3 regions of the Williamsia sp. Y844 genome follow, and region 3 is predicted to be linked to each of the others. Evidence: predicted binding sites of a transcription regulator. Region 3 holds the regulator's gene; each other region holds the start of a gene.
The links. The regulator LexA, encoded in region 3, represses DNA repair genes until DNA is damaged. The targets are predictions, from matches to a motif close to CGAACANNTGTTCG.
Positions count from the first base shown of each region.

Region 1: a site for LexA is predicted at 1,302-1,315, ahead of AC1TQG_RS21965 (DUF222 domain-containing protein). Genes of this name have one in related genera too.
Region 2: a site for LexA is predicted at 5,156-5,169, ahead of AC1TQG_RS22575 (HNH endonuclease signature motif containing protein). Genes of this name have one in related genera too.

Region 1 is NZ_JBXCJB010000004.1:183,654-194,332, forward strand. Features, by position in the region: gene AC1TQG_RS21960 (hypothetical protein) at 1-88, opposite strand, end outside; gene AC1TQG_RS21965 (DUF222 domain-containing protein) at 78-1,241, opposite strand; gene AC1TQG_RS21970 (8-oxoguanine deaminase) at 1,609-2,964, shown strand; gene AC1TQG_RS21975 (ABC transporter substrate-binding protein) at 3,052-4,083, shown strand; gene AC1TQG_RS21980 (hypothetical protein) at 4,093-4,320, shown strand; gene AC1TQG_RS21985 (Rieske 2Fe-2S domain-containing protein) at 4,354-5,043, shown strand; gene AC1TQG_RS21990 (glutathione S-transferase family protein) at 5,040-5,639, shown strand; gene AC1TQG_RS21995 (thiamine pyrophosphate-binding protein) at 5,663-6,163, shown strand; gene AC1TQG_RS22000 (thiamine pyrophosphate-dependent enzyme) at 6,160-6,789, shown strand; gene AC1TQG_RS22005 (GMC family oxidoreductase) at 6,776-8,314, shown strand; gene AC1TQG_RS22010 (amidohydrolase family protein) at 8,311-9,684, shown strand; gene AC1TQG_RS22015 (aromatic ring-hydroxylating dioxygenase subunit alpha) at 9,671-10,591, shown strand; gene AC1TQG_RS22020 (aldehyde dehydrogenase family protein) at 10,588-10,679, shown strand, end outside.
Region 2 is NZ_JBXCJB010000004.1:304,772-315,450, reverse strand. Features, by position in the region: gene AC1TQG_RS22590 (hypothetical protein) at 1-695, opposite strand, end outside; gene AC1TQG_RS22585 (AAA family ATPase) at 839-1,645, opposite strand; gene AC1TQG_RS22580 (nitric oxide reductase activation protein NorD) at 1,666-3,198, opposite strand; gene AC1TQG_RS22575 (HNH endonuclease signature motif containing protein) at 3,536-5,095, opposite strand; gene AC1TQG_RS22570 (TetR family transcriptional regulator) at 5,304-5,951, opposite strand; gene AC1TQG_RS22565 (DivIVA domain-containing protein) at 6,035-6,226, opposite strand; gene AC1TQG_RS22560 (vitamin K epoxide reductase family protein) at 6,405-7,031, opposite strand; gene AC1TQG_RS22555 (TauD/TfdA dioxygenase family protein) at 7,078-7,911, opposite strand; gene AC1TQG_RS22550 (TIGR03564 family F420-dependent LLM class oxidoreductase) at 8,005-8,925, shown strand; gene AC1TQG_RS22545 (PaaI family thioesterase) at 8,974-9,612, shown strand; gene AC1TQG_RS22540 (PaaI family thioesterase) at 9,602-10,171, shown strand; gene AC1TQG_RS22535 (LysR family transcriptional regulator) at 10,168-10,679, opposite strand, start outside.
Region 3 is NZ_JBXCJB010000003.1:254,493-265,171, reverse strand. Features, by position in the region: gene hrpA (ATP-dependent RNA helicase HrpA) at 1-328, shown strand, start outside; gene nrdR (transcriptional regulator NrdR) at 355-804, opposite strand; gene AC1TQG_RS18045 (LysM peptidoglycan-binding domain-containing protein) at 894-1,400, opposite strand; gene lexA (transcriptional repressor LexA) at 1,591-2,310, shown strand; gene AC1TQG_RS18035 (acyl-CoA dehydrogenase family protein) at 2,413-3,555, opposite strand; gene hflX (GTPase HflX) at 3,648-5,024, opposite strand; gene dapF (diaminopimelate epimerase) at 5,283-6,173, opposite strand; gene miaA (tRNA (adenosine(37)-N6)-dimethylallyltransferase MiaA) at 6,211-7,155, opposite strand; gene AC1TQG_RS18015 (class III extradiol ring-cleavage dioxygenase family protein) at 7,107-7,853, opposite strand; gene AC1TQG_RS18010 (DUF349 domain-containing protein) at 8,049-9,422, shown strand; gene AC1TQG_RS18005 (Rv2732c family membrane protein) at 9,497-10,105, opposite strand; gene miaB (tRNA (N6-isopentenyl adenosine(37)-C2)-methylthiotransferase MiaB) at 10,105-10,679, opposite strand, start outside.

The sequences.
Region 1 (10,679 bases), on a different contig from region 3:
ATACCGGCGGTATCCACCCCACCCGTCCTTTGTCGGGGCCCTCGGTGATCATGATGGTCTGCCACTGATCCGGACCATCACCGATCATTTTGTGATGCGGCGGGCCAGGCGTTGACCTTTCTGCGCAGTCCGTTTGGCCCGGCCCAGATACAGGACTTCAGCGGAGTGGTCAGCGAACACCGCGAGATATTTGTCGGACCGGGTCGCCAACTCCAGTGCGTCCCCGACCGGAATATCCACCCCGGAAGCGGTTTCGCGATCCCGGCACACACTTCGAGTTGTTGTTTGGTCATCGTGATGATGATCTGCGCCGGCAACCCCCGATGGGACTTGCCGAGCAGGTTGCATTCCAAAATGGTCTTCAGGATTGCCTTGAGCGCGTCGTGACGCATCTGGCCCCGCGAACGGGTGTCACGTTCGGCGGCTGCCTTCATCAACTCTTTATCTTGCTTGGGGTCATCGCTCGCGCCGGTGGGCGAGTTGGGGTCGGCAGGGTTGTTCATCCCCGTTGCGGCCCACACATCCATCACGGTGGTCAGCAATGCCAATGTTTCTGGATCGAGGGTGCCTGAGATTTTGGCCATCAGATCCACACCTTGATCGCCGATACTCACCGAGCGTCTGCGGGCCCGATCACTGTCGTCGGTCAACCGGCCATCGGGATCGACCCGGGCCAACACTTGACGGCCCGCTGCAGCCAGGCGGGTCGGATCGGACTCGACGGCTTCTTCGGTCATCCACTGATCGACCACGTCATACACGGCCGGATCAGCAGCTGAGGGGATCTGTTTGCGTACATCCAGCATCACATCCATGTGCGAGGCGCCGATCAACCCTTGGGACCAGGCTTGTTCGGCGGCAGGGCATTTCGGTGCCAGCTCTTCGCCCTGCATCGTGTGGAATCGGCCGACAGCTTCCAGGCCGCGGATCCTGGACATGGTTTGGCCTTTGGTCAGCCGCAACTCGCCACGGGTGAAACCAAACAGTGATGAATACCCGGCCTTCGAAAACGATGACCGATCCGAGACCACCAACAAGTGTCGCAGCCCGGTGAGCTCGAGCTTACGGGCGATCCGTTCATGCACCCGCACAAGCTCATTGACTTCCGCATCGGACATATCGGAATCAGTGCAGTCCGCGATATCGGCAACCAGCAACTCCAACTCGAGATATTTGCGCACCAACACCGGAACCGAAGAAGAACCAACCGCAACCTCGTCAGACGGATCGTCAGTCATCATGCCCCCCAGCACATCTGATCGCTAGCTTTCAACCAGGATACCCCGGATGACACGATATGTCGAATGTTTGTTCGAATCGCGTGGAGGCCTAGGCGCGGGCAGCGAAGGGCGTACAACCCATCAACCGGTTCCGCTTAACCGCCACCCTGTGCCCAAACCGGTTACGCAGCGTTAACATCGCCGTTTCACCAAAGACAAACGGCAACCGTAACTTCAGGAACTACCGGCCAGAACGATTGAGCCGGAACAGTCCGCCCGGCATCGCCGGACACGATCTGGAGCTCCCCTCCAGAAGAGGACATTCACCTCCAGTGGTGGGCGCGAGGGCCATCACAGACGAAAGTTGTCTGGCACACTGGAGGATTGAATGTACGACCTGCTTTTTCGTGATATCGGACATCTCATGCTGGAGCCGGGTAACGAACTCACTGACGCCTGGCTAGCGGTGTCGGACGGCCGCGTAGCCGCCTTCGGATCCGCCGGGACCGAGCCCGAAGCGATCGAAATCCGCTCTCTGGGCGGACGATTGGTGACTCCTGGCCTGATCAACACCCATCATCACATCTATCAGAATCTGACCCGTTCCTACGGTCCTGTGGTAAACGGTTCGCTGTTCGACTGGCTTACGGGTCTTTATCCGATCTGGTCGATGCTCGATGAGGAAGCGGTGTACGTGTCGACGTACATCGGGCTCACCGAGTTGCTGCTCGGCGGCTGCACCACGTCCACCGATCACCTCTATGTGCACCCACGACCCAATCTGATCGATGCCCAGATCCGCGCGGCCAATGACATCGGCTTCCGGTTCTACCCGACTCGCGGATCGATGTCGTTGTCCGTCAAGGACGGTGGGCTTCCGCCGGACAGCGTCACGCAGACCGCTGAGGCAATCCTCGAGGACTCCGAACGCCTGATCAAGCGGTACCACGACCCAAAACCGGGCGCGATGACACGTATCGGTCTCGCACCGTGTTCACCCTTCTCGGTCGATGACACGCTCATGCGTGCCACCGCCGAGCTGGCCGAGAAACACGATGTCCGCATGCACACGCACCTAGCCGAGGACACCGACGAGCACACCTACTGCCTGGAAAAGTACGGCCGTACGCCGGTCGAGCACTTCGAGGACGTGGGCTGGGCCGGACCTCGGTCATGGGTGGCGCACTTCATCTTTCCCAGCGATGTCGAGGCCCGGCGGTTGGCGTCGGCAGGCGTCGGCGTTGCCCACTGTCCCAGTTCGAATATGTTGATCGGCGGCGGAACCGCCAAGGTCCGAACCCTTCGTGAGCACGGTATGGCCGTTGGTCTCGGTTGCGACGGCTCGGCGTCCACCGATCACGCCTCGATGTGGCTAGAGGCGCGAACCGCCCTGCTACTGGCCAGGTTCCAGGGTGGACCTACCGCGATGACGGCCCGCGATGCCCTCGATATCGCCACCGTCGGCTCGGCGCAATGCCTCGGATGGGGCGACGAACTGGGGCGGCTCACAGTGGGATCCCTCGCCGATCTGGTCGCGTGGCACCTCGACCCGGTGTCCTTGGCCGGAGCACTCTCCGATCCCGTTGAGGCATTACTTCGCTGCGGTCCCGCACGTGCATGGACAACCGTCGTGAACGGCAAAGTTGTTGTCGACGAGGGACAACCGGTATCTGCGGCCTTGCCCGATATGTTGCGTGAACATCGCCGTATCGCCACGCGAATGCAAACGGCCGTCCTGACCTGAGACCGGTCTCTCGGTCTCGCCACACACTTCCCGATGCCAACCGCAAGTGCCCCTCCCCGCACACGTCTTCACCACAAGGAGAACCCCATGTCCCACGCAGGATTCTCGCTGTCCCGCCGCAGTCTGCTCAAGGGCGGTCTCGGTCTCGGAGCAATCGCCCTCGGCGGACCCACGCTGCTCACGGCCTGCTCCGATTCGTCGACTTCGGTGGCGGCCGACGGCACCACTTCCATCGACTACCAGCTCAGCTGGCTGCCGACCACCGAACACTCGGGTAGCTGGATCGCCTCTGACACCGGCCTGTACGCGAACAACAAGCTCAAGGTGGGCTTCCTCAACGGTGGCCCCAACGTCAGTCCTGACACCGTGGTGATGTCCGGCAAGGCAGCGGTCGGTGGAAGCAACGCCGATGTGGTCGCCAACGCGATCACCCAGGGCGCCGATCTCAAGGTCTTCGGCACCCGTTTCCAGAAGAGTCCCTTCTGCATCCTGTCTCTCGCGGACTCTCCCATCAATTCCCCGCAGGAGATGATCGGAAAGAAGATCGGTGTGGCCGCACTCAATGAGACGTCGTTCAACCTGTTGTTGCAGATCAACAACATCGACCCGGACAGTATCGAGGTCGTTCCGGTGCAGTTCGATCCCGCGCCCGTGGTCAACAGGGAGGTGGACGGCCAGGTCGTCTTTGTCATCAACGAGCCCACCCAACTCGAGGCCAAAGGCATTGACACCAACACCTTCCTGTTCGCCGACTTCGGCTATGCGGTGTTCTCGGGTGTCTACTTCGCCAAGACCGAGACCGTCGAGACGAATCCCGAGATGCTCGCCGGATTCCTTCGGTCGGAACGACTCGGATGGCAGGCAAACGTGGCCGATCCTGCTCTCGGCACCGATCTGACCCTCAACGTCTTCGGCAAAGACCAGGGCTTCGACCGCGCACAGCAATTGCTCGAGTCGCAGACCCTGCCGCAGATCATGGTCACACCCGACACCGATGCCGGCGGACTGCTCACCCTGCCACCGGCCTTGATCGAGAAGAACATCGCCACGTTGTCCGCGAACGGGATCGACGTGACCGCGGATCAGCTGTTCACCACCAAGATCCTCGACATGATCTGAGTGACGGACATGGCGGCAACCCTGATCCTGAGTGGAGATCTGATGCCGGATACATTCTGCGACTTCATCATCGCGCGAGCCGAAGTTCTCGACGTGGACGCGGTGGTACTGGAAGCCGCCCCGCATCGGATCGTCGTGCGGGTGAGCGGCCAACACGACCTCGTCGGAGCCTTCGAGATGGCCTGCGAACTCGCGCCCGGAAGCAGCGTTGTCCACGACGTCGCCCACCTCGACTGAACACGAGCAACGCAAGAGAAAGGAATCACCGAGATGCTCCCATCTCAACCGACCCTGTCCTCGGGTTGGGCACCGGTCGCGCTGAGCCGCGACGTGCCTTCTGGCTCGGCGACAGACACGACGCTGGGCGGCGACGGCATCGCACTGTGGCGGGGAGGCGACGGACTCGTCCATGCGTGGGCCGACCGTTGCCCGCATCGCGGCATGCGTCTGAGCCTGGGTTTCGTCCGCGAGAATCGGCTCGTATGCCTTTACCACGGTTGGGAATACGAATCCGCGGGAGGATGCCGGCACATACCCGCCCATCCTGATGTCGATCCACCGAGCTCGGTCCGCGCGGACAGATACCGCGTCACCGAACGTTACGGGATGGTGTGGCTGGACGGCCGATCCGGTGCCACCAGAGGCGAGATCGAATGCGCCCCGGATATGCCGCCGGAATACTCTGCGACGCCGGCATGTTCGGTGTACATCGACGCCGCGGTCCCCCGGGTCCTGGAATCCCTCGCCTCACGTACGGACAACATGCAACATGCGGACAACCTCGTCCACATGACCGTCGACGGCCACGAGCTCGTCATCGGTATCCAGGTCCACAACGAGAACACAACCGTGATCCACATCTGTGTCGTCGGTGCCGACTCGGCTCTGGTACGCCAGATCATCTTGTGGGCACATGCATTTCGCGATGAGATGAATGCACCTGCGGCGGTGGCATCGTGAGTGAGTTGCTGCTCGATGACTTCGAACTCGATCTCGACTGCTACAAGGTGCGGCTCGGGCTGGCGCTACTCGGTATCGAGTATGCAAAAGTACCCGTGAACTGCTATCCGCTGCCCCCCGGCTCTGCAACAGAAGTGCCTGCTCTGCGCCATGGCGACCGCACCATACGCGGCGCCGAGAACGCCCTGCTGTATCTGGCGACGGAGTTCGCGACCGACACCACCTGGGCGTCTGGAGAATCCGTGGACGGCTCTCGGCTCACCCACTGGCTCGATTTCTGTGCCAACGCATTCGGCACGATCACTGCGGCGCGCGATCTCGCCCTCTACAGCACCGACCCGCTGGATCAGGCCGTCGCCCGGGCGAAAGTGGCTGTGCAACAACTCGATGACCACCTCGCGCTGCAACGGATCGACAATCACTGGGTCATCGGCCCACATCCCAGCATCGCCGACATCGCACTGTTCGCCGGCGGGGCCCTCACCCGGGATATCGGCATCGACCGCGGGCGCTATCCGGCGCTGCGGTGGTGGATGCGGCGCATGCAGTCACTGCCTGGCTTCATCGCGATGCCCGGCATCCCCGTCTTCCCCTGACACCCGAGAAGAAAAGGCTTGCCATGCAACAAAGCGCCGTAGACGCGGTGATCCGTGGCCTCAAGAAGGCCGGCGTGAGCACCGTCTGCTATCTCCCCGACTCCCTGTTCAAGGAGCTCTATCCGGCCCTGGACGCCGACCCCGACATCCGCACGATCCAGGTCACCAACGAGGGTGAGGGTGCCGCCATCTGCGGCGGCATCTTCCTCTCGGGCAAACGAGCCGCTCTGATCATGGAGAACTCGGGGCTGCGCGCCTCGGTGGAACCGCTCGCCCGCATGGGCCTGGGCGCCGGGATCCCGGTGATCATGCTCATGAGCTACCGCGGCGAACTCGGTGAGAACAACTGGTGGGCGGTCCCGCACGGCATCACGATGGAACCCATCCTCGATGCGCTGCGGATCCCTTACCGCATCGTGCGGGAAGAAGACCAGATCGAGCGGGCGATTCACGACGCCTTCGAATGGTCTTATGCGGCATACCATCATTCGGCAATTGCTCTGGGCGGAGGTCTGGTCCGATGAACGACTCGACAGCGAACATGACACGCTTCGATTGCATGAAGCTCCTCGCCGACAAACTGTCGGACGAACTGGTGATCGTCTCGCTCGGCGCCAGCGTGGACGAGTGGTACAACGCCGCACCCCACATGCGCAGCGCCAGCCTGTTTCAACAGCAACTCGGATGCGTCACCCCACAGGCATTCGGACTCGCGGTCGGCTTGCCACACCGGCGCATCATCTCCCTCGACACCGACGGTGGAATGCTCTTCAACCTCGGCATACTCGCAACACTTGCCAACGAACGTCCCCGCAATCTCTTCACCGTGGTGTGGGACAACGAGTGCTACCAGTCCATCGGGGGCCCACCGACGCACACCTCCAAGGGCATCGTGAGCATCGCGGCGATCGCCCGTGGCGCAGGCATCGAACACTCCTACACCGCAACAACTCTCGAAGAGTTCGAGCAGCACTGCGCGGCAGGGCTGGTGGCCGACGAGCCGTACGTCCTGGTTGCGAAGGTCTCGAGCGTGGTCGAGCCCGGGATCAAACGCAAGCACAGTGACGGCCGCGAAGACAAATACATCTTCGTCCGGCACGTGGAGGCCACCGAAGAGATCACCATCATGGGGCCCAGTGAACACAACTGAGACGTTCGACTACATCGTCGTCGGCGGCGGCTCCGCGGGATGTGTTCTGGCGTCCCGGCTCTCGGAAGATCCCGAGGTCACCGTGCTCCTGCTGGAATCCGGGCCGACCCACGACGGCCTCGCCGAGATCGACGAGCCGGGCGGCTGGGCGAGGTTGTTGTCCGGGAAATATGACTGGGGATATGCCTATTCACCCAACCCGAACGTCGACGGGCGCTCCATACCCATACCCCGCGGGCGGGTACTCGGCGGATCGAGCAGCATCAACGCCATGCTCTGGTATCGGGGACACCCCAGCGACTACGACATCTGGGAGGACAGCGGAGCGAAGGGGTGGAACTGGGAGTCGATGCTCCCCTACTTCCGCCGCTGCGAGGACTGGGAAGGCGGTGCGTCCGAATTACGCGGCAGCGCAGGACCACTGACCATCACCACGCCTGAAAACCCCCATCCGGTCGCCGAAGCGCTGCTCGGTGCCGCTGCGGAACTGGGTTTCCCGGTCCTGCACGACTCGAACGGCAAGGACGTCCACGGCGCCTCGCTCGCAAATCTGACGATCGCGAACGGTCGGCGGATGAGCACGGCCCGTGCGTATCTGGGACCCGCAGAGCAGCGGACCAATCTGGCCGTGCGGACGGGCTCTCACGTCGGGGCTCTCGAATTCGAAGGTGCACGTTGCTCCGGGGTGCGTCTTGGCGGAACCCTGGTTCGCGCCGAACGCGAAGTGATTCTGTCCGCCGGTGCGATCTCGAGTCCCCACCTACTGTTGCTTGCCGGTATCGGCGAACCCGAACAACTGCGGGCGCACGGTATTCGGGTCCGAAGTGCCCTGCCGGGCGTGGGACAGAATCTGCAGGACCATCCACTGCTGATGGGTGTGAACTTCGCCGCCCGTCTGCCGTTGGGACCGGTGCGCGACAACGGCGGTGGCGCCATCCTGAACTGGTCCTCGACTCCGGAACAGGCGCTCCCCGACCTGCATGCCTTTGTCGTACAGGGACCACACGCGACGCCCGAAGTCGCTGCGAAGTACAGCCTTTCAACATCTGACGACGTGTTCGCGGTCTCGCCTGGCCTGATGCGCTCGCACAGTGTCGGACAGTTGACCCTACGGTCCGCCGACCCGGCAATCGCACCGGAGATCGATCCGCGGTATCTGTCCGACCCTCGTGACCTGGCGGCCTTGGTCGCCGGACTCGACACGATCATGGATCTGGCCGAGACCGCGCCCTACCGAGCACTGATCGAGCGACCGATCGCACCTGATCGTCGTCTCACCGGCGCCGAGCGCGCAGCGTTCGTGCGAATGAGTTGTTCGACGTTCTTCCACACGGCGGGCACCTGCGCGATGGGTACCGGCGCCGGAGCCGTGGTCGACCCCGAACTGCGGGTGTACGGGGTCGAGAACCTGCGCGTGGTGGATGCCTCGGTGATCCCCACATTGCCCTCGTGCAACACCAATGCCCCCGTCGTCGCGCTCGCCGAGCGCGCGGCAGATCTGATCGCCGGAAGGAACGCCGCATGAGCACTCTTCTCACCGCCGACGCCGTGGTCACCGTGGACGCCGCCCGCACCGTGATCCCCGATGGCGCGGTACTGGTGGACGGTAACCGGATCATCGCCGTCGGACCCACCGGTCAGCTCACCGCCGAATATCCCGAGGCGCAGGTGACCGCGCTGCCCGGACGCCTCCTGATGCCCGGACTCATCAACTCGCACAGCCACTCCGGGCTGCTGCGCGGAACCGCCGAGGCGCTACCGGTCTGGGAATGGCTCCGCGTGCACATCGACCCCATGCACCGGGTCGTCACCGCCGCCGAAGCCGAGGCGGCGTCCTGGCTCTGTTACGCAGAAAGTGTGCTGGCGGGCACCACCACCGTCGTCGACATGTGGCGGCACATGCATGGCAGCGTCGCCGCCGCCACCGGGGTCGGGAACCGGCTTGTCACAGTCAATTACGTGGGCGCGCACCCCGAATTCGACTACTTCGACACCCTCGACGACAACGAGCAGCTGCTGCAACACAGTCAGGGTGCGGCGAACGGCCGGGTGTCGGTCTGGGTCGGACTCGAGCATGTCTTTTATGCCGACGCCGCCGGGCAGCGCCGGGCCATCGACATGGCACGGGACTACGACACCGGGTTCTACACACACTGCAGCGAATCCGAGATCGAGATCGCGGAGTTCGACAAGCGATACGGCAGTCGGCCCATGATGGCGATGGAGCGACTCGGATTCTTCGACGTCCCGCGCACCATGCTCGCGCACGCTGTCTGGCTCGACGACGACGAGATCGCGTTGCTCGCCCAGCGTGGTGTCGCCGTGGTCCACAACCCGGTGAGCAACATGAAACTGGCGAGCGGCGTGGCACCGATCGAACGCCTACTTGCCGCCGGTGTGACCGTCGGGCTGGGTACCGACGGGGAGAAGGAGAACAACAACCTCGACATGTTCGAGGAGATGAAGGCAGCCTCCCTTCTCGCGAAACTCTCGAGTGGGGATGCCGCCGCCCTTGACAGCTGGAAGGTGATCGAGATGGCCACCATCAACGGTGCCCGTGGTCTCGGCCTGGACGCCGACATCGGCTCGCTGGAGCCGGGGAAGAAGGCCGATCTGATCGCCGTCCGCACCGACACCCCGCGAATGACCCCGTTCTTTCCCCATGGACCCTATTTCAACCTTCAGCACAACCTGGTCCACGCCGTGCGCGGCTCGGATGTGGACCTGACGATGATCGACGGTCAGGTCGTGGTGCGCGACGGACAGCTGGTGTCACAGGACCTGCCGGACATCATCGCCCGCGCTCGGGGTGTCGTCCCTGGCCTGTTCAAACGGCGGGCCGACTGGCTAGCCGAGCACGACGATCTGGAAGGGGTCTTCGGTGCCCACGAATGACGATGTCCACAATGATGACGGCCGCAGCGACGACGGGCGCTGTGACGACCCGGTGGTTCTCGACCAGTGGTATGCGGTGTGCGCCCGCACCGAACTCGGTGACGGTGCCATCACCACACGTCTCCTCGGTGTCGAATTGATCTGCATGGCGGATGATCCCGATGTTCCACTGGTGCAGGCCGACGATGTCGAGCTGCCCGTCCGCCTGCGATACGGGTTCGTCTGGACCACGCTCGGCACCCCGGCCGGCGACATCTTCGATCTCCCCGAATCACTGGAACCCGATCGGCGCTACGTGCCTTGTGGATGGATCACGATGCGGACCTCACCCGGCCGGGTGGTGGAGAACTTCCTCGACATGGCGCATTTCCCGTTTGTGCATCCCGGGATCCTCGGCGGTGAATCGAATACCGAGGTGGCCAAGTACGAGTCGGAGATCCGTCGCGACACCGACGAGGTGTGGGCCACCAACTGCACGTTCTTCCAGCCTCAGGTCAGCGCGAGTTCCGAGGGCGCGTTCGCGCAGCTGTCCTACCGGGTGCCTGCGCCGTATCTGGTGGTGCTCTATCGGGTGTCACCGGCCGACCCGACCCGGCAGGACGCGATCGCTCTGTTCATCCAGCCGATCACCCAAACCCTTTGTCGTGCACAGCCTGTGATGTACCTGGTCGATCAGGAGGCCTCCTTCATCGATCTGCTCCACTTCGAGCAGACGATCTTCCTACAGGATCGCATCATCGTCGAGAATCAGCGTCCGCTGTTGCTCCCGCTCGATCCGCGCGACGAAATCCCCACCCGGGCAGACGGTTCATCCATCACCTATCGACGCTGGCTCAAGGCGAAGGGCCTGCGATACGGCGCCCTCCCCTTTCCACCCGCCCGCAGCCGCCGAGGAGCAGACGCATGAGCACCCCGACCACTATTCCTCGCCACAGTGTCGAGTTCCTGAGTGCCTCACCCAAAGCACTGCTGATCGGCGGTGAATGGGTTCCGGC
Region 2 (10,679 bases), on a different contig from region 3:
ACCGTGTGTAGGTAGGGGATCGCCAGAAATGGGGTGATGTAGAAGATGTCGTACAACCACCAGCCGATCACCGGGAGCACCACGCCCGAGTAACGCACATCGGCGTACATCGTCATGTTGAACGTGTAACCGATCCAGATGACCACGCCGAACCAGCAGGTGACGATCATCCACTGGTGGCCCCAGCGCTTCATCTGCAGGAAGGCGATGCCGGCCGCGATGCGCATCGGGAAGACGGTGAGCATCAGGGCCACCTCCCAACCCTTTTCGCCCGGACCGCCCGCGCCGCCGATCCACAGTTCGTTGTAGTGCCAGAAGTAGCCCGCGTCGAACATGTTTCCCCAGGCGGTGAGGATCACGCGGTTGATCAGGGTGTGGTTCGCGATGAGGTCCAGCGCCCAGCCGAGGCTGTTGAGCGCGGCGTCGAGGATCACCAGGTAGCCGATGAGTGTGACGAGGATGGGCCGGACCGACAGGCCTTCGAGTCCCGCCCGGCGCTGGAGCCACACGCCGCGCAGGAAGATGGGCAGGCCGACGATTCCGAGGACCAACGTTCCCATCAGCAGCGTCCCGATGGTGAGCCACCAGTCGGCTTCGCGTTGTGCGCGGCGCGAGTCGTCCTGGTGTTCGTCGTAGGAGGCGGAGGTGTTGCCGGCGCTCTTGTCACGCCGTAGGTTGATCGAAGGGAGATTCATGGCCTGCCTACCAATCCCGAGCGGTGTACATGTAGAGCTGGATCAAGAATTGCGACAGCAGGAAGCCGTACGCGAAGATCTGGAAGACGATCAGCGCCCGTTTGCGCCGCCTGTCCTGTTCGTTCACGAGCCGCTCCCTTCGATCAATGTGTCTGTGAGTCTTGGTATTCGGTGGCCTGCAGACTTGCTGCGGCGACTTCTCTCAAGCCGCTGCTGATGGCACCGTCGGTACTCAGTGGTGCCAGGATCGAAGCTTCGGCGGCCTGCATCTCGGACGCGCCCGCGGCGATGAGTCTCGCGGCGGTCACCAGCACACGCGTCGACGGTGGTTCGAAGTGGTACACCTCGTCTGCCTCGCGGATACTGATGGCGCAGTGGACAAGTCGGTTGGCCACGGCAATGTCTATGCCGGCTTCGGCGACCAGGACGGCGGCTTCGCGGTCGGGCGGGAGATAGTGCATCGGCAGGGTCACAAACCGTTGCCGGAAAGAGGGTTTGAGCTCCTTGAGCGAGCTACGGTATGCCGGATTGTAGGAACAGACGACCATGAACGACTGCGGTGCTCGGACGACTTCATTGGCGCGATCGAGATACAGGGCCCGGCGGTGGTCGGTCAGCGAATGCAGGATCGCGAGCGAATCGTGGCGGGCTTCCACCACTTCGTCGAGGTAGCAGATCGCACCCTCCTTCACCGCGCGGGTGAGGGGGCCGTCGGTCCACCGGACGTCTCCGCCGGTGACCATGAACCGCCCGACGAGGTCAGAGCTGGTGAGATCATCGTGGCAGCTGATGGTGACGACGGCAGTGCCCAACAGTTCGCCCATGTGCTCTACGAACCGGGTCTTCCCGCAACCGGTGGGGCCGGTCAGCATCACCGGAAGCTGCTGGTTGAAAGCCCGCTCGAACATCTCGATTTCGTTGCCGGTGGGGAGGTAGAGGTCGGTGGTCAAGGTCTTTGTGCTCCAATTGTTCAGACGCTGAGGAGTTCTCGGTGGACATGAGCCAGCACGCGGGGTAGTTGTTCGACCTGCCGGATTCGCTGAGACCGTCGGGATCCGAAGACCTCGGGTAGCGGGTCGACACGGGCCGGACCGACGCCGATGTAGTAGACCGATATCCCGGCGTCGTCGGCCTCTTCGAGTGCGTGGGCGACGTCGGCCCAGGCGTATCGCCCCTCGTAGCCCTCGTCGGATATCAGTCCGTCGCCGATGACGATGAGCAGTCGCCGTTCACAGGGCTGGGCCAGCAGGCGGCTTGTCAGGTGCCGAATAGGGGCGCCGAGCCGGGTGTACCCACCGGTTGCCAGGCCGGAACCACTCGGAACGACCAGATGTGTGTCGTCGAAGTCCTTGAGGCAGTTCACCTCCACCCGGTGGCGGGTGTTGCCGCTGAAGACAAACACTCCGTGACGTTCTCGGGTGAGCATCATCGCGCGTGAAAGTGCGTCAGCGCAGGCCAGTTCCAGCTCGAAGACTTCGCCGCGGCGGATGCCGAGTGAGGAGCTGCCATCGAGGAGCAGGGCAGTGGTCACGTCCCGCGACATGGGTAACAGCTCCCGGAACACCCGGGGTTCAGCGGCTTCTCCGGTGATCAGGTCGATGTGGTGGTTGACGTACGAGTCGACGTCGAGATCGGATCCGTCCTCCAGACGGCTCTTGATCGATCGGTGTGTGTGTTCGGCGAACCACTGCCGCAGATCTGTCGACACAGGTGGACCCGGCCTGCCGGTGCCCCGATGCTTTCGTTCCAACACCGCAACATGGTCGATGAGGAAGCTCTCACGCCATGCGTTCCACTCGGGGTAGGGGATGCCCGCCCGCTGGTCCGGCCGGATCTCGATGTCTTCGTCCTCGGGCCGGCTCGGTGGCGGGAGGTTCGAATTACGTATTCCGCCTTCACCTCCGACCGGGATGGACAACAGGCGCTGGGCGTCGCTGCGGGGAGAAGTCCACGGCATCCGGCTGTACGCCCGCTTGATCGCGGTAGCCAGGCCGCGGCCTGGCGGGGCCTGCAGTGTTAGTTGTCCGAGAAGCGGGTGCGGGTCGATTCTCTCGCGGGAACTGGCCATCATGTCCGCATGCCGGAGCATGTCGGGGGCGTCGAAGCCGCTGTCCGCAACCGGAAGCCCGGTCAGAATGCGATCGAGTTCCGGTATCAGGCCGGGCCAGTGATCGGCGATCCAGCGCAGTGCGACCCCCGCCTCGACGATGGTCAGAGCCGCCAGCCCACGAGGCGAGAGTTCGTGCAGTGGGTAGCGTCCGATGTCGTCTTTGGATGGCGAACACTGCAGTGCAACACCGCAGGTCAATGTTCGTGTTGTCCAATCCGTCGAGATCGGCGGATAGGGCACCTGGACGATGTTCTGGAGGCGGTTGAGTCCGAACGTTCGATGCTCGCCCGTCATCAGTCGAGCACCGCTCCGGCGTCGCTCCGAGAAGGCGGCGGCAGTCAGGCCGCAGCTGCGCTCGAGGGTGAGCGCAGTCGGGATCGGTGTCCCGTTCATCGTGAAACACTCACGTTGCCAGCGATGTTCGCCCTGCCGGCGCCGGTCATCAGAACGTACCGATGTTCTTCATGACCCAATACCAGAACGCGATCACGGCACCCATCGCGCTCCAAGCGACCACCAGTCGCAGAATGTCCAGCCACATATCCAGGACCCCATCTCGATCTCGGCGGATATGTCAGTTCTAGACCCATTCACTGACTGATGTCAATGAAATCTGTCAATGACTTCAGTCGGCAAAATTAGACACAGTGCGCATCCCTCATCGCGGGCGCCGCAGTTTTTGCACCGTGATCGACCGCCCTGTCGGCGCGAAACATATACTTCCTGAGCATTATTCGACTTGCTCGGGATTGTCGATATCCGGCTCGTCGGGGTGCTCAAGCCCGCTTCTGGTCAGTTCCGACCGGGTCTTGACCAACGCTGTTTGGCGGTCGGCAAGGACTTTCTCCCAGGCCGCTGCGAAGGTTTCGTTGACGTGCTGGGCACGGTTGACCCGCGGTTTTCGTTCCGGATCCACCGACGATGGTGGTATCCACCCGACCCTGCCCTTGTCGGGCCCCTCGGTGATCATGATCGTCTGCCACTGACCCGGGCCGTCTCCGACGAGTTTGTGGTGTGGCGGGCACGCCGATCCCATCAGATCGATGTCGGTCAGACCACCGTTGATCCAGGCAATCAGGTGATGGATCTCCACCCACGCCGCCGGATTGGTGCACCCGGGGTGCGAGCAACCGCGGTCGCGGGCGAACAACGCCAACCGCTGACCCTTCTGCGCGGTGCGTTTGGCCCGGGCGAAATACAGCACCTCGGCGCTGTGGTTGGCGAACACCGCCAAGTATTTGTCGGAACGCGCTGCCAGGTGCAGTGCCTCTTTGACCGGAATGTCCACGCCGGAGGCAGTTTTTGCGATGCCGGCACAATTCTCGAGTTGTTGTTTGGTCATCGTGATGATCAGCTGCGCCGGCAAACCCCGATGGGACTTGCCGAGCAGGTTGCACTCCAAAATCGTTTTCAAAATCGCTTTGAGCGCGTCGTGGCGTTGTTGGCCCATCGAGCGGGTGTCACGCTCGGCGGCAGCCTTGATCAGCTCTGCATCTTGTTTCGGGTCATCGCTGGCCCCGGTCGGCGAGTTCGGGTCGGCCGGGTTGTTCATGCCCGGGGCGGCCCAGACATCCATCACCGTCGTGAACAACGCCAACGTTTCCGGATCCAGGGTGCCGGAGATCTTGGCCATCAAGTCCACACCCTGATTACCCAAACTCACCGAACGTTTACGGGCCCGATCCGAATCATCGGTCAGCCGGCCATCGGGATCGACCCGGGCCAGCACCTGACGGCCCGACGCCGCCAACTGAGTCGAATCCTGGCCGACGGCCTCTTCGGTCATCCAATGATCAACCACGTCATACACCGCCGAATCCGACGCTGACGGGATGTGTTTACGAACATCTAGCATCACATCCATATGTGCTGCGCCGATCAACCCTTGGGACCAGGCCTGTTCGGCGGCAGGACATTTCGGTGCCAGCTCTTCACCCTGCATCGTATGGAATCGGCCGACTGCATCCAGACCGCGGATCCTGGACATGGTTTGGCCTTTGGTCAACCGCAACTCGCCGCGGACAAAGCCAAAGAACGACGAATATCCGGCCTTCGAATACGACGAGCGGTCCGAGGCCACCAATAGGTGCCGTAGCCCGGTGAACTCGAGCTTACGAACGATCCGTTCATGCACCCGCACAAGCTCATTGACCTCGGCATCCGACATATCCGACGACGAACAATCATTGATATCGGCAAGCAGCAACTCCAGCTCGAGGTACTTTCGCACCAACACCGGAACCGAAGAAGTACCAACCGGAACCTCATCAAACGGATCGTCAGTCATCATGCCCCCCAGCACATCTGATCGAAATCTTTCAACCAACATACCCCGGGATACACAATGTGTCGAATGTTTGTTCGAGTAATGGTTTTCGGATCTGTTCGAAGTAAAACCCTTGTGGGGCAACGTGTTGCGTACGCCTCGGATACGCAGGGCACCCCACTTCAGGGTCACTGGTGTCTTCGCCGAGTGCGTCGGGTAATCCTGCTGACGGTCAGCGGGGTTCGAGGCCTCGCATGACGCTGGCCACGTATTGATCGAGAACATGTGGATCTTGAGGACCTTCGTGGCTGACGGTCAGGTAGGCATAGAGGCCGAGGAAGAAGAAGAGCGCACTGTGCGCGGGGTCGACGTCGGCGTAGATCTCACCGCGATCGCGGGCCTGTTCGATCTGGGTGATGACGAGTTCGATGACGGACAGGCCTTTGGCGGGGGCGGGATCGGGCTGGGGGCGGGTGGGGGAGAAATACAGGGCCAGGACATCCCGGAACAGGTTCTTTCCGAGCCTGCGCTTTGCTGATTTTGTCAGGCGGACGGTCTCCGAGAGCACCTCGGCCAAATCGGGCGACTTGGCGATGAATCGCTCGAGATCCCTTGCAGCTCTGGCTACCTCGGCGTTCTCGATCTCGATGAGGACGTGCTCTTTGCTGGGGAAATGGAAGTAGAACGTGCCGCGTGCGACACCTACTGCGGTCACGATGGCACCGACATCGGCGTCGGCCACGCCAGTTCGTTTGAATTCGGCCACCGCGGCATCGAAGATCCGTCGACGTGTCTCGAGGCGCTGTGCCGCACGCCCATTCGGCTTGGCTGGAATCCGCGGTCCGAGTTCCTTCTCCGCAGCGTTGCCGTGACCCGTCATCTGTCCGAGTCTAGGTTGCGATCACGCGGTTGCGGTTGTTCTCCACCGTGAACGCGATCGTGGTGGTGGCCTGATCGGTGCTCTCAGCGGGTGGGGTCTTCGTAGCGGGCGAGACGGTTGTGTAGTTGGCGGAGTGTTTCTTCTACCTCGTCTAGGAAGCTGTCGACGTCGTCTTCGTTGTAGCCGCGTTTGCCCAGCGGGGGCTTGCGGAATGCGACCTTGTGGACGTCCGACGCGGTGACCAATGGGTGAGGTGAATTATCCGTGGTGTGCATTTCGCCGTCCTCCTGGGCTTGCCCGGCACAGATTGATATCGAGCATAACGGCTTTGCCATCGCGAACATAGGGTGCTGTTCTACGCCGCGGGCCTCAGACCCGGGTTCTTCAGACTGATTGCCATGGGTGGCTCTTCGGGAAAAGTGCGCCGTTCATGGGTCAACCGACCGCTCGGTGTCAGATGAGCGTCGACCAGTACCACCAGAAATGCTGTCCGATCAGGCCGGCGATCACGAGAATCCACACCACCGGAATCAGGGAATGGATGCTCAATGCCCCGTTGAGGATCTTCCGGGCAACACCGCCCGCGATGTAGTCGTCGGCATTGCGCAGGCTCACGTAGCAGAACGCGACAATGGTCACGACCCAGACAACCATGCAATACGGGCACAACGCGTCGATGCGGTAGAGGCTCTGGAATATCAACCAATGTATGAAGACGATGCCGGCGGTCAGTCCGACCTGCATGCCGAGCATGATCAGCGCAGAAGGTTTGCGTCCCATCATGACGGCGATCGCCAGCAGTGCCGAGAACCCGACGAGTCCGATCAGCGAGTTCGGAAAGCCGAAGAGCGCCGCCTGGGACGTGTCCATGATCGAGCCGCAGTTCAATACCGGGCTGATATCGCAACTGGTCACATAGTCCGGGTTCGCCGCCAGTTCGAACTTCTCGACGGTCAAGGTGAACGATGCCGCCAGACCGATGGCGCCGCAGATGCCCAGGATCCAGGGGAGCAGTCGAGGAAAGAGGACCGGTGGTGCGTCGTCGGTGCTGTCCTGGGTGGAAGTGTCTGTCGCCGTCACTGCCACATCGCCTTGCCGTTCATGCCACGAATCTACCCGCGAGGGTTCAGGCGACTGCTTCCTCGCCGATCAGCGTGGTCCGATGCATGAGCCGGCGTGAAGTGGCGGTGTAAGGGATCGCCCGATGGAGCATGCCGGTGTTGTCCCATAAGACCAGATCGCCGCGATGCCAGTGATGGCGCAAAGAGAAACGCGGCTGCGTGGACCATTCGAGCAGACGGCTGATCAGTGCTCGACCTTCCTCGGGTGGCAGGCCGACGACCTCACCCGCGGTGGCGCCGATCAGCAGGGACTTGCGTCCGGTCTGGCGTGTCCACACCAACGGGTGGACTCGGGTGGGAACCCGGGCCCACGCAGCCCGCTGCTTGTCTGTGGGGTCCGGATTGGCCAGCAGTTGCGCCGTGCTGAAGCTGTGGACCACCCGCAGGTCGGCGACCAGGGCCTTGTCCTCATCGGACAGGGCGTCATAGGCGGCGTAGGTGTTGGCGAACTCCGTGTCTCCGCCTTCGGCAGAGACCTCGAGTGCCGTCAGCAGGGTGCCCAATTGTGGGATGGCATCGGTGGCGCCGTCGATATGCCAGTGGAATGTGCCGGTGTTGTACGAGGCCAGGACTGTCTCCGCGGGATCGAGGCTGATCGCTGAAACCTCTGGATGGGTTTCTTGACCGCCCAGCCCGGGGATCACCACCTCGCCGAGTAGGCGGCTCAGTGCCACCAGGTCGTCGTCACTGATGTGACACTCCCGGAACAGCACCATTCCGTGCCGCTCCAGTGCCGACCGGCACCACTGGGCTGCGTCGGCACTGGCAAGCCGGGGGCCGGGTACGCCGCTGACCTCGATACCGATCGAGGGTGTGATCGGGGTGGCGGTGTCGAACATGGGCGCTCCTCAAAGTATCCGGATGGCAGATGCAATACAGTCGTATAGTCTCTTCAAGATCACCATACATTCGAAAGACAGGTTGGCAACGCGATGCGAATTGGATTGACCGGCGGCGCTTCTTCGACCGACAAGATCGTCCAGCAGGCCGAGCGTGCGGAGGCCGACGGATTCACCTCGCTCTGGTACGCCAGTACGGTCGCGGGTGATCCACTCGCCGCACTTGCGGTGGCGGGTAGGGCCACCTCATCGATCGAGCTGGGAACTGCCGTCTTGCAGACCTATCCGGTGCACCCATTGCTCCAGGCCAACCGTGTTGCCGCGGTTGCCGAGGCGATGGGACGGCCCGGCTTCACGCTCGGTTTGGGTCCTTCCCACGGGCCCCTCATCGAAGATGTATATGGGCTGTCGTACGAGCGGCCCGGCCGCAACACCGAGGAATACATCCAGATCATCACCGCGCTGCTGCACGGCGAGGACGTCGATTTCCACGGACAGGACTGGACCACCAAGAGTGCCGGCCGGATGACAGCGGTCAAACATCAGGTGCCAGTGCTTCTTTCCGCCATGTCGCCCCGGATGCTGCGGGTGGCAGGACAATTCGCTGACGGCACCGTCCTGTGGATGGCTTCGGCGAAGGTCATCGAATCACAGATCACCCCTGCCATTCACGCCGCGGCCGCGCAGGCGGGCCGTCCGACTCCCCGGATCGTGGCGGGATTGCCGGTGGCAGTGCATGACGACGTCGACGAGGCGCGCGCCGCGGTTGCCGCGACGTCGGGCATGTATGCCGGAATGCCCAACTACCAGCGCGTCATCAGCGCCGGGGGCGCAACCGATGCAGCTGATATCGCCATCGTCGGCAACGAAGAATCGGTGCGCCTACAGCTGCAGAACCTCATCGATGCGGGCGCAACCGATGTCTGGGCGGCGATCACCCCGGTGGGTTCCGATCCTCGTGGGTCGATGCGGCGCAGCCGTGACCTGCTCCGCGACCTGGCCGCTGCCGGGTAGCGTTTCACTTCAACGGCCCGCAGACGTGTGTCGAGGAGGAGATGAAACGTGACTTACACCGCCGATGCGGAACGCCACCTCGACCACAGTGATCACGAGGGCGACGGCGATCAGACTGCGCAAGCGGTTGCGGCCGTGCGACGGGCCACGGTGGCACTGACGGGCGCTGATCGCGGTGCGGCGGATCTCTCGGAGATCGCCCGCCGGATCCACGCCCTCGCCGATGACCTCGAGACCCGCGCGCCGTCGCCACACGATCGGATACAGGCGATGGAGCGCGAGGGTAGGGGGTCGCTCTACAGCCCGGTGGTGGGTGCGCACAACGCGATCGCTGCACCCACCGACTTGGGGGCGACCGACGATGGCGCCAACGGAGTGGTGACGTTTTCGGTCGCCTACGAGCGCGCGCCCGGTGTGGTCCACGAGGGCGCCCTGGCGATGATTCTCGATGTGGCACTGGCCAACGCAAACGCGGTGGCCGGAGCCGCGGGGATGACGGCGCAACTCAACATTCGGTTCCACCGGCCGGTTCCGTCCGGGCGGGAGCTGACGATCAGATCGCGACATGAACGCGTCGACGGCCGGAAGGCCTACTCGAGCGCAGAGATCTGGCTGAATGACGAACTGTGCGTGAACGCCGATGGGTTGTTCATCGCCTCGAGAAAGCGGATGCCACATGCGAACTGACGGTGTAGAACAGTCCGATGGCATCGGGGTAGAACAGTCCGATGGCATCGAGTCGGCGGCCGCGGGGTTGCGACGACTCACCGATCTGCTCCTTCGGGTCGACGCCGAGGACCCGGGGCTGCAGGCGGTGACCGAAGAACTCGACCGGATCTCGCGGCTGATCGACGACTGCGCCGGGGTGACCGGCGATCGGGATCCGGTGTCGGGTAGGGGGAATGCGCTCGCGCCGCCACTTGACATGGACGTCGACGACGACGGAAACGTCTCGGCGACTGGTCTTCTCGGGCTGCAATATCAGGGACCGAAAGCGTTGGTGCACGGTGGCATGTCAGCGCTGATGCTCAGTCATGTCCTGGCAGCGGCCGGCATGGTGGAGGGAGAACCGGCGGTGGTGCAGGAGTTGTCGGTGCGTTATCACCGGCCGACCCCATTGCTCACGGAGCTGCACATCTCGGCGGAGCGAACCGATCCGTCCGGGCGGCAGGTGCAAGGGACAATCGTTTCCGATGGCGTCACCACCGTGTCGGCCGAAGCGCGGCTCGCGCCGTCGCCGCACTAGACGCCCGACCGGCCTTTGGACTCATGCGTGTGGCGCGAGTGGAGGATCTGCGCCGGCCAGCTACCGGAGTTGATCAGCTGGGCAATCTCATCATGGATGATGTTGCCGATTCGGATGGCCAATCCGCGGGGCAACTCGAGCCGGCCGGTGGACGCCATGATGAGCTTTTGACTGACGGTGGGCTCTGTCAATGGAGCCCAACGAATCCGTCCTGATTCGATCTCTGCGGTGCACGCGGACATCGGCAGGATGCCGTAGGCAGTTCCGGCCCGGATGAGACTTTTCGCGACTTGCAGTGAGTCGGTGGCAAACCGGGACTGCAATTGGATCTGGAGTCGCAGTGCTGCGTTCTCGATGGTGCTGGCGAGGCCGGTTGGGGTACTGGGCATCACCAGCGGAAGCTCGGCTATGTCGATGAAACGCATTGGCCGATCTGGAGTGAGATCGCTTGTCGCCCCGCCCATGACGACAAGGTCTTCGATCAGTAAGTCGCTGGCGAACAAGCGAT
Region 3 (10,679 bases):
CGATCTTGTTTTCGACGGATTCATCTCGGCCACCGGCGCCGAACACCTCCCCGAGATCCCGCGGTATCTGGATGCCGCCCTGGCCCGGCTGGAACAGCTGCCTGCCTCCGCCGCACGGGACGCCGCGTCGATGGCAGCCATCGATCGCGTAGTGGCCGCATGGACAGACCATCTGCGGATGATCCCGCCGCAGCGGCGCGATGCGGTCAGCGAGGCTGCAGGCTGGATTGTCGAGGAATTGCGCGTCGGACTGTTTGCTCAACAGCTGCGAACTGCGTACCCGATTTCAGAAAAGCGTGCCATCAAGGCAATCCGAGACTTACGGTAGCGGCGCTAGGACTTGCGGTAGTGACGCTAGGACTTGCTTGATCGGAGGTCGTCGATTTCTTTCTGGAAATCGTCCACCGAGTCGAATGACCGGTAGACAGAGGCGAACCGCAGGTATGCGACCTCGTCGAGATCGCGAAGCGGGCCGAGGATGGCCAGACCGACCTCATTGGCCGGTACCTCCGCCGAACCTGATGCCCGCACTGCTTCTTCCACCTGCTGCGCAAGATGCTGCAATTTGTCGTCATCTACCGAACGGCCCTGGCAGGCCCGGCGGACGCCGCGCATGACCTTCTCGCGACTGAACGGTTCCGTGACGCCGGTCCGTTTGACCACCGAGAGCACCGCGGTCTCCACCGTGGTGAAACGGCGTGCACACTGCGAACAGGCGCGGCGGCGACGGATGGCCTGCCCCTCGTCCGCCACTCGCGAATCGACTACGCGGGTGTCCTCGTTCTTGCAAAACGGGCAATGCATGCACGAATCCTCGACGGTCGACGGCCTGGGCGGAGTGACCAGACACTGTGACTCCGAGGATACCGTCCGGGATTGCAGCCCCTCCACGTCTACCTCGCGTAGACGGGCGTGACCAATGCCTGGCCCACCGACAGTGCCGAGTTGTTCATGGCGTTGAGCTCCATGATCTTCGCCACCACGGCTTCGGTCGGCATCTCGGGTGCGATGCGGGAGGCGATGGCGCCCAACGACTCCCCCGATTGGACCCGGACGACCTCGGTGCCGACGCGGGCCGGATCCGCGGACTGCTGCATGACCCCGCCGAAGAAGGTCATGAAGGCGACCACGAGCATCAGACCGACACCGGCGACCGCCGCGCCCGCCCAGGCGCGCCTGCGGGCGAAGACCATCTCGCGAGCGGTCGGTATCCGCCGCTCGGAGTTACGCGAATCGGCACACGAGACGGCCACCCGGCGCTGCGCAGGCAGACGGCGACCGGCCGGGCGTGATGTGTCCTCGGGCCGTACCGGGCGCGTGGTGCGCGTGCGGGTACCGCTCTCGGGGTGGTGAACAGGCCGAGCTGTGGCCGGCCGGATAATGGTGGTGGCTGCAGTCATGGGGTTCAGTCCTCGGTCATCGGTTCGATCCCTATTCGATCACTCGTTCGATTGAAAGAGTGTTCGATTAGTACCACGGGCCTCCGACAAAGCGCCACGCCTGATCGAACAAATGTTTGAGACTTGTGACCATTTGCACTATCTTTGTCGACATGGACCCCGCCCGACACCGCATGAACTGGAGGACCTGATGGCCGATAGAACCCAGCCCCCGACACCGGCGGACGGGACCGCGACCACTGTTGTCGCCACCGAACCACTCGCCGAGGGCTCACTGACCCCCCGCCAGAAAGCGGTTCTCGAGGTCATCCGCACCTCGGTCCGCGAGCGCGGCTACCCTCCGAGCATCCGGGAGATCGGTGACGCTGTCGGCCTGACCTCGACATCGTCCGTCGCCCACCAGCTCCGCACGCTGGAACGCAAGGGTTTCCTGCAGCGCGAGAACAACCGGCCTCGCGCGGTGAACATCCAGGACACCGATCTGAATCCGGCCACAGCCGCCGGACAGGTTCAGGCACCGGACGAATCCCTGCCGACGCCGACGTTCGTCCCGGTCCTCGGCCGGATCGCGGCCGGCGGTCCGATCCTCGCCGAACAAGCTGTCGAAGACGTTTTCCCACTCCCCAAAGAGCTGGTGGGCGAAGGTTCGCTGTTCATGCTCAAGGTCGTCGGTGAATCGATGATCGACGCCGCGATCTGCGACGGCGACTGGGTGGTCGTACGCCAGCAGAATGTTGCCGACAACGGCGACATCGTGGCGGCGATGATCGACGGCGATGCCACGATCAAGACGTTCAAGCGCACCAAGGACGCCGTGTGGCTGATGCCGCACAACCCGGTGTTCGATCCCATCCCGGGTAACGATGCCGTCATCCTGGGCAAGGTCGTCACTGTGATGCGTCGACTCTGACCTCCGAGTCGGAGGCAGATCACTCTCATACAGATCAAAGGCGGGGTGTACCGGGATATCCCGGTACACCCCGCCTTTCGAGTTCAGGGGACCACTGGGTGATCAGACCCCGAGACTACGTCCGATCACTTCCTTCATGATCTCGGTCGTCCCGCCGTAGATGGTCTGCACACGAGAGTCGAGGAATGCCTTGGCGACCGAGTATTCACGCATGTAGCCGTATCCACCGTGCAGCTGCAGACACCGGTCGACCAGGTGCACCTGATTCTCGGTGGCGTAGTACTTGGCCATCGCGGCATCCGGGACGGTCAGCTTCTTCTCGTTCAGCAGACCGATGCAGTGGTCGACGAAGACGCGGGTCGTCGTGGTCGACGTCGCCAGTTCGGCCAGCAGGAACCGGGTGTTCTGAAAGTTCCCGATCGAGCGACCAAAGGCCTTGCGGTCCTTGGTGTACTGAACGGTGGTCTCCAGCACCTGCTCCATCGCCGCCGCGGCGACAACAGCGATCGACAGGCGTTCGCGAGGCAGGTTCTGCATGAGGTAGATGAAGCCGAGGCCTTCTTCACCGAGCAGGTTCTCGGCGGGCACACGGACGTTGTCGAAACTCAGTTCGGCGGTGTCCTGCGCCTTCATGCCGACCTTGTCGAGGTTGCGGCCGCGTTCGAAGCCCTCCATGCCACGCTCGATGACCAGCAGGCTGAAACCTTTCGCGCCGGCCTCGGGGTCGGTGCGCGCGACCACGATCACCAGGTCGGCGTTGATGCCGTTGGTGATGAAGGTCTTCGATCCGTTGAGCACCCAGTGGTCGCCGTCTTTCTTGGCGTTGGTCTTGATGCCCTGCAGGTCCGAACCGGTTCCGGGCTCGGTCATCGCAATGGCGGTGATGAGCTCGCCGGAGGTGAATCCCGGAAGCCAGCGCGCCTTCTGCTCCTCGGTGGTCAGTTCCAGCAGGTACGGCGCGATGACGTCGTTGTGCAGGGTGAAGCCCAAACCGCTGTACCCACCCCTGGCGGACTCTTCGGAGACGATGGCCTGGTAGCGGAAGTCGTCGACTCCGCCGCCGCCGAACTCTTCGGGAGCGTCCACGGCCAGGAAGCCGTTCTTACCCGCTTCGATCCACACATCACGATCGACGATGTTCTGCTCTTCCCAGCGGGCGTGATACGGCGCCACATGCTGTTCGAGGAAGCTTCTGTACGAATCGCGGTACAGAAGATGTTCAGGCTCGAAAATCGTACGTTCCATCAAGGTCTCCATAACGAGGTGTCAAAACGCGGACGTGCCAGTAACTGTAACCGGATTCTACATTCTGCCCAAGGGCCTGGAGGCCTGGATTTTTAGAACAGATCAGATGCGGCGAACTCGGCCAGCTGGCTGGCCAGCGCAGAAGGCACACTGGCGACGATCTCCGTGCCATCGGCTCCGTGCTCCTCCCGCGACACATCGCCTTCGGCGTGGATGCGTGAGACCAGGTCACCCCGGGAGTACGGCACCCGGACGGTGACATGGACGTCATGCCGCGACACCAACTCGCGGACCCGCTCGAGCAGTTCCGGGATACCTTCGCCCGTGGCCGCCGAGATGAAGACCGCGTCGGGGAACAGACTGCGAAGCTGTGTCAGGACCGTCGGATCGGCGACGTCGATCTTGTTCACCACGAGAAGCTCCGGTGGTGCGGTTGCCTTCTCGTCCTGGATCACCTGATCGACGACCTTGCGCACCGCGCTGATCTGCTCGGTGGGAATCGGGTCCGAACCATCGACGATGTGCAACAGCAGATCTGCGTCGATGACCTCTTCCAGGGTCGAACGGAACGCCTCGACCAGCTGGGTGGGCAGGTGCCGGACAAATCCGACGGTGTCGGTGACCACGATTTCTCGACCGTCGTCGAGGGACATCTTCCGGGTTGTCGGATCGAGGGTGGCGAACAGCGCATTCTGCACCAGCACACCTGATCCGGTCATCGCGTTGATCAGACTGGACTTGCCCGCGTTGGTGTAACCGACGATCGTGACCGATGCGACAGCGGACTCTTTCCGCTTGGTGCGCTTGGTGTTTCGCGACGTCTTCATCTCACGGATCTCGCGGCGCAACTTCGCCATCCGCTCGCGGATACGGCGGCGGTCCGTCTCGATCTTCGTCTCACCGGGACCACGCAGACCCACGCCACCGTTGCTGCCCGCCCGGCCACCGGCCTGACGGGACATCGATTCACCCCAACCGCGAAGACGCGGCAGCATGTATTCCATCTGGGCCAACGCGACCTGGGCCTTGCCCTCGCGCGACGTGGCGTGCTGGGCGAAGATGTCGAGGATAAGGGCGGTGCGGTCGATGACCTTGACCTTCACCACCTTCTCCAGCGCGGTGAGCTGTGCGGGCGTCAGTTCACCATCGCAGATGACGGTGTCGGCACCGGTGGCCTCGACGATGTCGCGAAGTTCATGGGATTTGCCCGATCCGATGTAGGTGGCCGGATCCGGCTTGTCCCGACGTTGGATGAGACCTTCGAGCACCTCGGACCCGGCGGTCTCGGCCAGGGCCTTGAGTTCGGCAAGACTCGATTCCGCCTGGGCGGTGGTGCTTCCCTGCAGCCAGACACCGACCAGAACGACCCGTTCGAGGCGAAGCTGCCGGTATTCGACCTCGGTGACGTCGGTGAGTTCGGTGGACAGACCTGCAACCCGTCGCAACGACGCACGATCGTCGAGTTGCATGTCGCCGATCGTCGGACCCTTGTGGAAGTTCGGCAGGTGAACCTCCGGGGCGCGTGGCGCTCGGGCTTTCGACTCCGGAAAGTCTGAGTCGGGGCCGTCTGCGTCGGGGCCGTCCGTGTCGGGGCCGTCCGAGTAGGGGGTATTCGGATCGGCTTCGTTCGCGTCGGCTTCGTTCGCGTCGGCTTTGTTCGAGTCGGGTTCGTGTTCAGTCATGAGATGAACATCGTGACATTCGGACAGGTCTGCTGCATAACGGATTTAACGCCACCCTGCGTTGAGCATTCCGGCACCGACCAAGACCGAGGGTCCACGGAGCTCGTTGTCGTTCTCACCGACAGTGACGGTCACCGCACCACCGGGAACGTTCACGACCACCGCACCGGTGCTCCGCCCGACCGACCGCAAAGCCGCATTTGCCGCCGCGACGGTGCCGGTGCCGCAGCTGCGGGTCTCTCCCACACCGCGCTCGTGCACCCGCATCGACACCTCACCGACCACCGCGTCGTCGGCCGACTCGGCCAGCGGTGTCATCAGCTCGATGTTGACGCCTTCGGGAAAGTCGTTGTGGTCGAAGGCAATCGGTGCGGTGAGGTCGATGTTCCTCAAACGCTCGAGAGTGAGGCCCTCGACAACGCAGGCCAGATGAGGATTGCCGACGTTGACCGACAAACCCGAATACGTCTGGTCTCCGATGGTGGCCTTGCTTTCGACGCCGGCGCGGGCCCGGCCCATCAGGACACTGACGTCGGCCGAGGATTCGGTCAGATGGTGAACGGTCACTTCGCGCCCACCTGCGCGCGAGCCGACCGTGAAGGTCCGCCCGGTCACCAGATCGTGTGCGGCGAGGTAGTGCGCAAAAACCCGCACCCCGTTGCCACACATCTCTGCAACCGATCCGTCACCGTTGCGGTAATCCATGAACCAGTCATCCTCGGCGACGCCGGGTGGGAGCACCTCGAGGACTCCGGCACCGAGCAGTGCGCCTGCAGTGGCCACTCGGAGCACACCATCAGCACCGATACCACGGTGGCGATCACAGAGTGCCGACACGAAATCGGGTGTCAGATCCAGTTGCACCCCGGCATCGGGCAACAGCACGAAGTCGTTCTCCGTGCCGTGCCCCTTCACAAAATCAACACGCCCGAACATTTCGTCAAGACTACCCGTCCTGGGGTCTGTCCGGTTCTCACCTGCCTGCGGCGCGTAACGCCTGACCGAGCAGATCGGGTGTCGCCGCATCGAGCCAGTGCACCCGCGGGTCGCGCCGGAACCACGACCGCTGCCTGCGCACGTAGCGGCGGGTGCCGATGAACGTCAGTTCCTGCGCCTGTGCGAGGTCGTATTCGCCGTCGAGGGCGGCGATCACCTGCGAATATCCGATCGCTCGCGCCGCGGTGACACCCTCGCGCAGGCCCTGCGACAACAGTGCCTGCACCTCGTCGACAAACCCCTGCGAAAACATCTGTTCGGTCCGCGACGCGATGCGGTCGTCGAGCTCTGCGGTATCGCGATCAAGCGCGATGATGGTTGTGTCCCAACGTGGTTCACCGATTGTCGGTGCCGAGGCGGCAAACGGTTGCCCGGTCAGCTCCACCACCTCCAGCGCGCGCACGATGCGCCTGCCGTCGGTGTCGAGGATGTTGCGGGCGGCTTCGGGATCGACCGTGCCCAGCTGATCGTGCAGCGCCAGCGAACCCAGCCGTTCCAGGTCGGCCTCGTAGCGCCCGCGGATCTCCGGATCGGTCGCCGGAAACTTCCAGTCGTCGAGCAATGCCTGGATGTACATCATCGACCCACCGACCACGACCGGTGTGCGACCCTGCGCCAGCAGCGCCTCGACGTCGGCCCGCGCCGCCTGCTGGTAGCGCGCGACGGTCGCGGTCTCGGTGACCTCGAGGACGTCGATCTGATGGTGAACGATGCCGCGGCGCTCGCCGGCCGGCACCTTTGCGGTGCCGATGTCCATCCCCTTGTACTGCTGCATCGCGTCGATGTTCACGATGTCGCCACCGAGTGCTTCGGCGATGTCGAGTGCCAGATCAGATTTGCCACTGGCCGTGGGACCGATCACGGCAATCGGGGTCACCATGCGGGGTCCCCAGGCGTCAGGTCCCCCGGTGTCAGATCCCATAGGGCAACGCTGTAGCCGACGCCGAACGGCGCTCCGGCATAACGCAATTCGGGTGTGACCGCAAAACCCTGCGTCGCTGCCGCGGCAACCTGCCACGGGCCCCGACCATCGACACCGAAGATCTCGCACTCCGGCTGACCGAGGGCGGCAAGTGCGGCGCGGTCCCCCGAACCGAGGGCGCTGTCGATGCCGTCCTGGAACGCCTCGGAGCCATCGGCGACGCCACCGGGAGCCTTGGGGCCGAGTGTATTGGCCCCGTCGGCCACCACCAGCAGTCCCACCGGGTACGGCCGCGTCGCCAGATAGCGGGCCAGCGTGTGCCCCTGCTGCGCGCAGGCCGCTGAACCACTCGAGCTGAACACCAATTCGGTGGTCATCCGGACCTCCGGATCGACCTCATTGCGAAGCCATCCGCCGATCAACAACGACAGATCCATCTCCGGGTCGGCCGGGCCGGTTGCCTCGGGGGCCAGATCCACCTGAACGTCCACCCCGAAGCCGATAAAGCTCCCTCGCGGCGCGATCGGCCTCGCCGGATCGCCCGCTCCGACGATCACCCAATCGCGACACCGAACGGCCAGATCTGCACATACCTGCAGCGTCGCGGCCCGAACAGGCACCAACTCCGGCACCTGCGACCCGGACAGTTCGGGCACCAGAGCGGGTGCGGAGGGCACAAAGGCGGTAGCGATCAACACTTGCGCAACGCTAGTCGACCGGCCGCAGGGCGCACTGCCGACGCCATCGCAACCGGGGATCCGCCGGTCATTTGTCGGCGACTGTCCCCACCCGTGCCGGTGACCTGCTTCAATGGGTGTGGGCGGTGGAGGTGAATCACCGTCGGCATCAGATGTGACTGGCAGCCGTGTCGCGCGGCAGGGATAAGGAATGACATGACCGACCACACGCCGCAGCCGGCAGCCACCGACAACCCCACCCCGTCTCCGGGCCCGAAACCGGGTCCCAAGCCGGGCCCCCGGCCCGGTCCGCGGCCCGGCCATCATCCGCCGGCCCATCCTCATCCCGCACCCGTCGAGCCCGGTAGGCAGGCTTCCGATCCGTCCGAGTTCGGACGGATCGACGATGACGGTGCGGTGTGGCTGAAGAACTCCGCCGGAGAGCACCAGATCGCCTCCTGGCAGGCCGGCACCGCCGCCGAGGGTCTCGCCCACTTCGGACGCCGCTTCGACGACCTGGTCGTCGAGGTCGAACTGCTCGAGGAGCGACTCGACGCCGGTACGGGCGATCCACGTAAGACCAAGGTCGGCGCCGCAGCACTGCTCGAATCGCTTCCGACCGCAGCGGTCATCGGTGATGTCGACGCCGTCGCGGTTCGCCTGCAGGCCATCATCGATTGGGCCGAAGGCGCTGCCGAAAAGGTCAAGCACGAACGGGACGAATCCCGAGCCAAGGCCGTCGCCCGCAAAAACGAACTGGCCGAAGAGGCCGAGTCCATCGGCGCCGAATCCACGCAGTGGAAGGTCGCAGGCGACCGGATGCGTCAGATTCTCGACGAGTGGAAGACCATCAAGGGTGTCGATCGCAAGACCGATGACCTGTTGTGGAAGCGCTACTCAAAGGCCCGCGACACCTTCAACAGGCGGCGCGGTGCCCACTTCGCCGAGATGGACCGCGAGCGCGCAGGCGCGCGGTCCCGCAAAGAGGAGCTGATCGCAGAGGCCGAGGGGCTCTCGTCCTCCACCGAGTGGACCGACACCGCGGCAAAGTTCCGCGATCTACTCACCCAGTGGAAAGCCGCAGGCCGCGCACCCCGCGATCAGGACGACGCACTGTGGGCCCGGTTCAAAGCCGCCCAGGACGTGTTCTTCAGCGCCCGCAACGCGGCATCGTCAGAACGCGATGCAGAGTTCGAGGAGAACGCCGCGGCAAAGATCGAACTCCTCGTCCGTGCCGAGAAAACGATCGATCCCGATGGTGATCTCGAGGCCGCTCGTCGTGACTTCCGCTCGATCCGGGATCAGTGGGACGAGATCGGTAAGGTTCCCCGCGACCAGATGCACTCCCTCGAAGCCCGGATCAAGGCCGTGGAGAAACGTATCCGCGATGCCGAGTCCGCACAGTGGGAGCGCACCGATCCGGCCGTGAAGGCCCGCGCCCAGCAGTTCGCCGACCGCGTTGCCCAGCTCGAAGATCAGGCAGCCAAGGCAGAGGCAAACGGCAAGGCCAAGGACGCCCGCAAGCTCCGCGAGCAGGCCGAGCAGTGGCGTGAATGGGCCAGCGCGGCCGAGGGTGCGATCAACGACTGACCTTCATACAGATACAAAAATGACCGGGCCGATGGCCCGGTCATTTTCGTATGATCAGTACTTCAACGCGTCGGTCAGTTGTCTTTCTTGGGATGCTTGGTGGCCGACTTGCGCTGCAGCGCAACAGCCTTGAGCTCCTGCGCGGCTGCATCGTCGCGCCGCTGCGCTTCCAGTGACAGCTGCACGGAGGTGCGTACCCACACGACGCGCGCCCAATGGAAGGTCAGGACGAACATCGCCAGCCAACCGACCACGAGTCCGGCGCCGATCCCGCTCGGCGGGTCGAAGCCCGACACGCCGGGGGTGTTGCGCGACCACCAGGCCAGCATGCCCGCGACACAGCCGACCGCGCAGCCGCACAAGGCGATCCACGCAAAGAACCAGCGCCGGGTGAGCAGGGCGAGCGTCGAGAAGCCGATACCGAAGATCAGCTGGAGCCAGACCGAGATACGTGAGGTGATGGTGACGTTTTCCGCCACGGCCTCGGAATTGAATGTCAGGACATCGATACCGCTGACCGAACCGGTATGTGGCAACACAATCGACAACATCACCACCAGCACCGCGCCCGCGACCACCAATGCGCGGGCACCGGGATCGATCTCCCCCGCGACCTTCCGCTCGGCTTTGCGCAGGTCGCCTTCGAACTGTTCGAAATCGTCGCTTCGGTTTTTGCTGGCCATCAGTTCTCACATCCCGAGCCGCAGCCGGATTCAACCGGCGCTTCCATTGGTTTTCCGATTGTCGGCAGTCCCAGGCCCACCCCGATCGGCGGGGTCTGGGGTGTGGTGCCGGCGGCATGCGCATCGCCCGCGCGGGTGCGGCGGTGATTCCGCACACCCGAGTCGGCAAGTAGGTAGTGCGGTGCCGCACCTGTCACGTCGGTGTCGATCAGATCGCCGGGACGGATCGCGGGGTCGCTGGTCTCGAAATGCACCAGTCGCCCATCCCGAGCGCGTCCGGTCATCCGACCGGAATCCTTGCGCCCATCGGCGGTCACCAAGACCTCGACCGGGCTTCCGATCAACTTCTGGTTCTCTTCCAGACAGATCCGGTCCTGCAGATCGGTCAGGCGCATATAGCGCTCCGAGACAACCTCTTTCGGAATCTGGTCAACCATGTCGGCTGCGGGAGTACCCGGCCGAGGTGAGTACTGGAACGTGAAGGCACTCGTGAACCGCGCCTTGGCCACCACGTCGAGAGTCGCCTGGAAATCCTCTTCGGTCTCTCCGGGGAACCCGACGATGATGTCGGTGG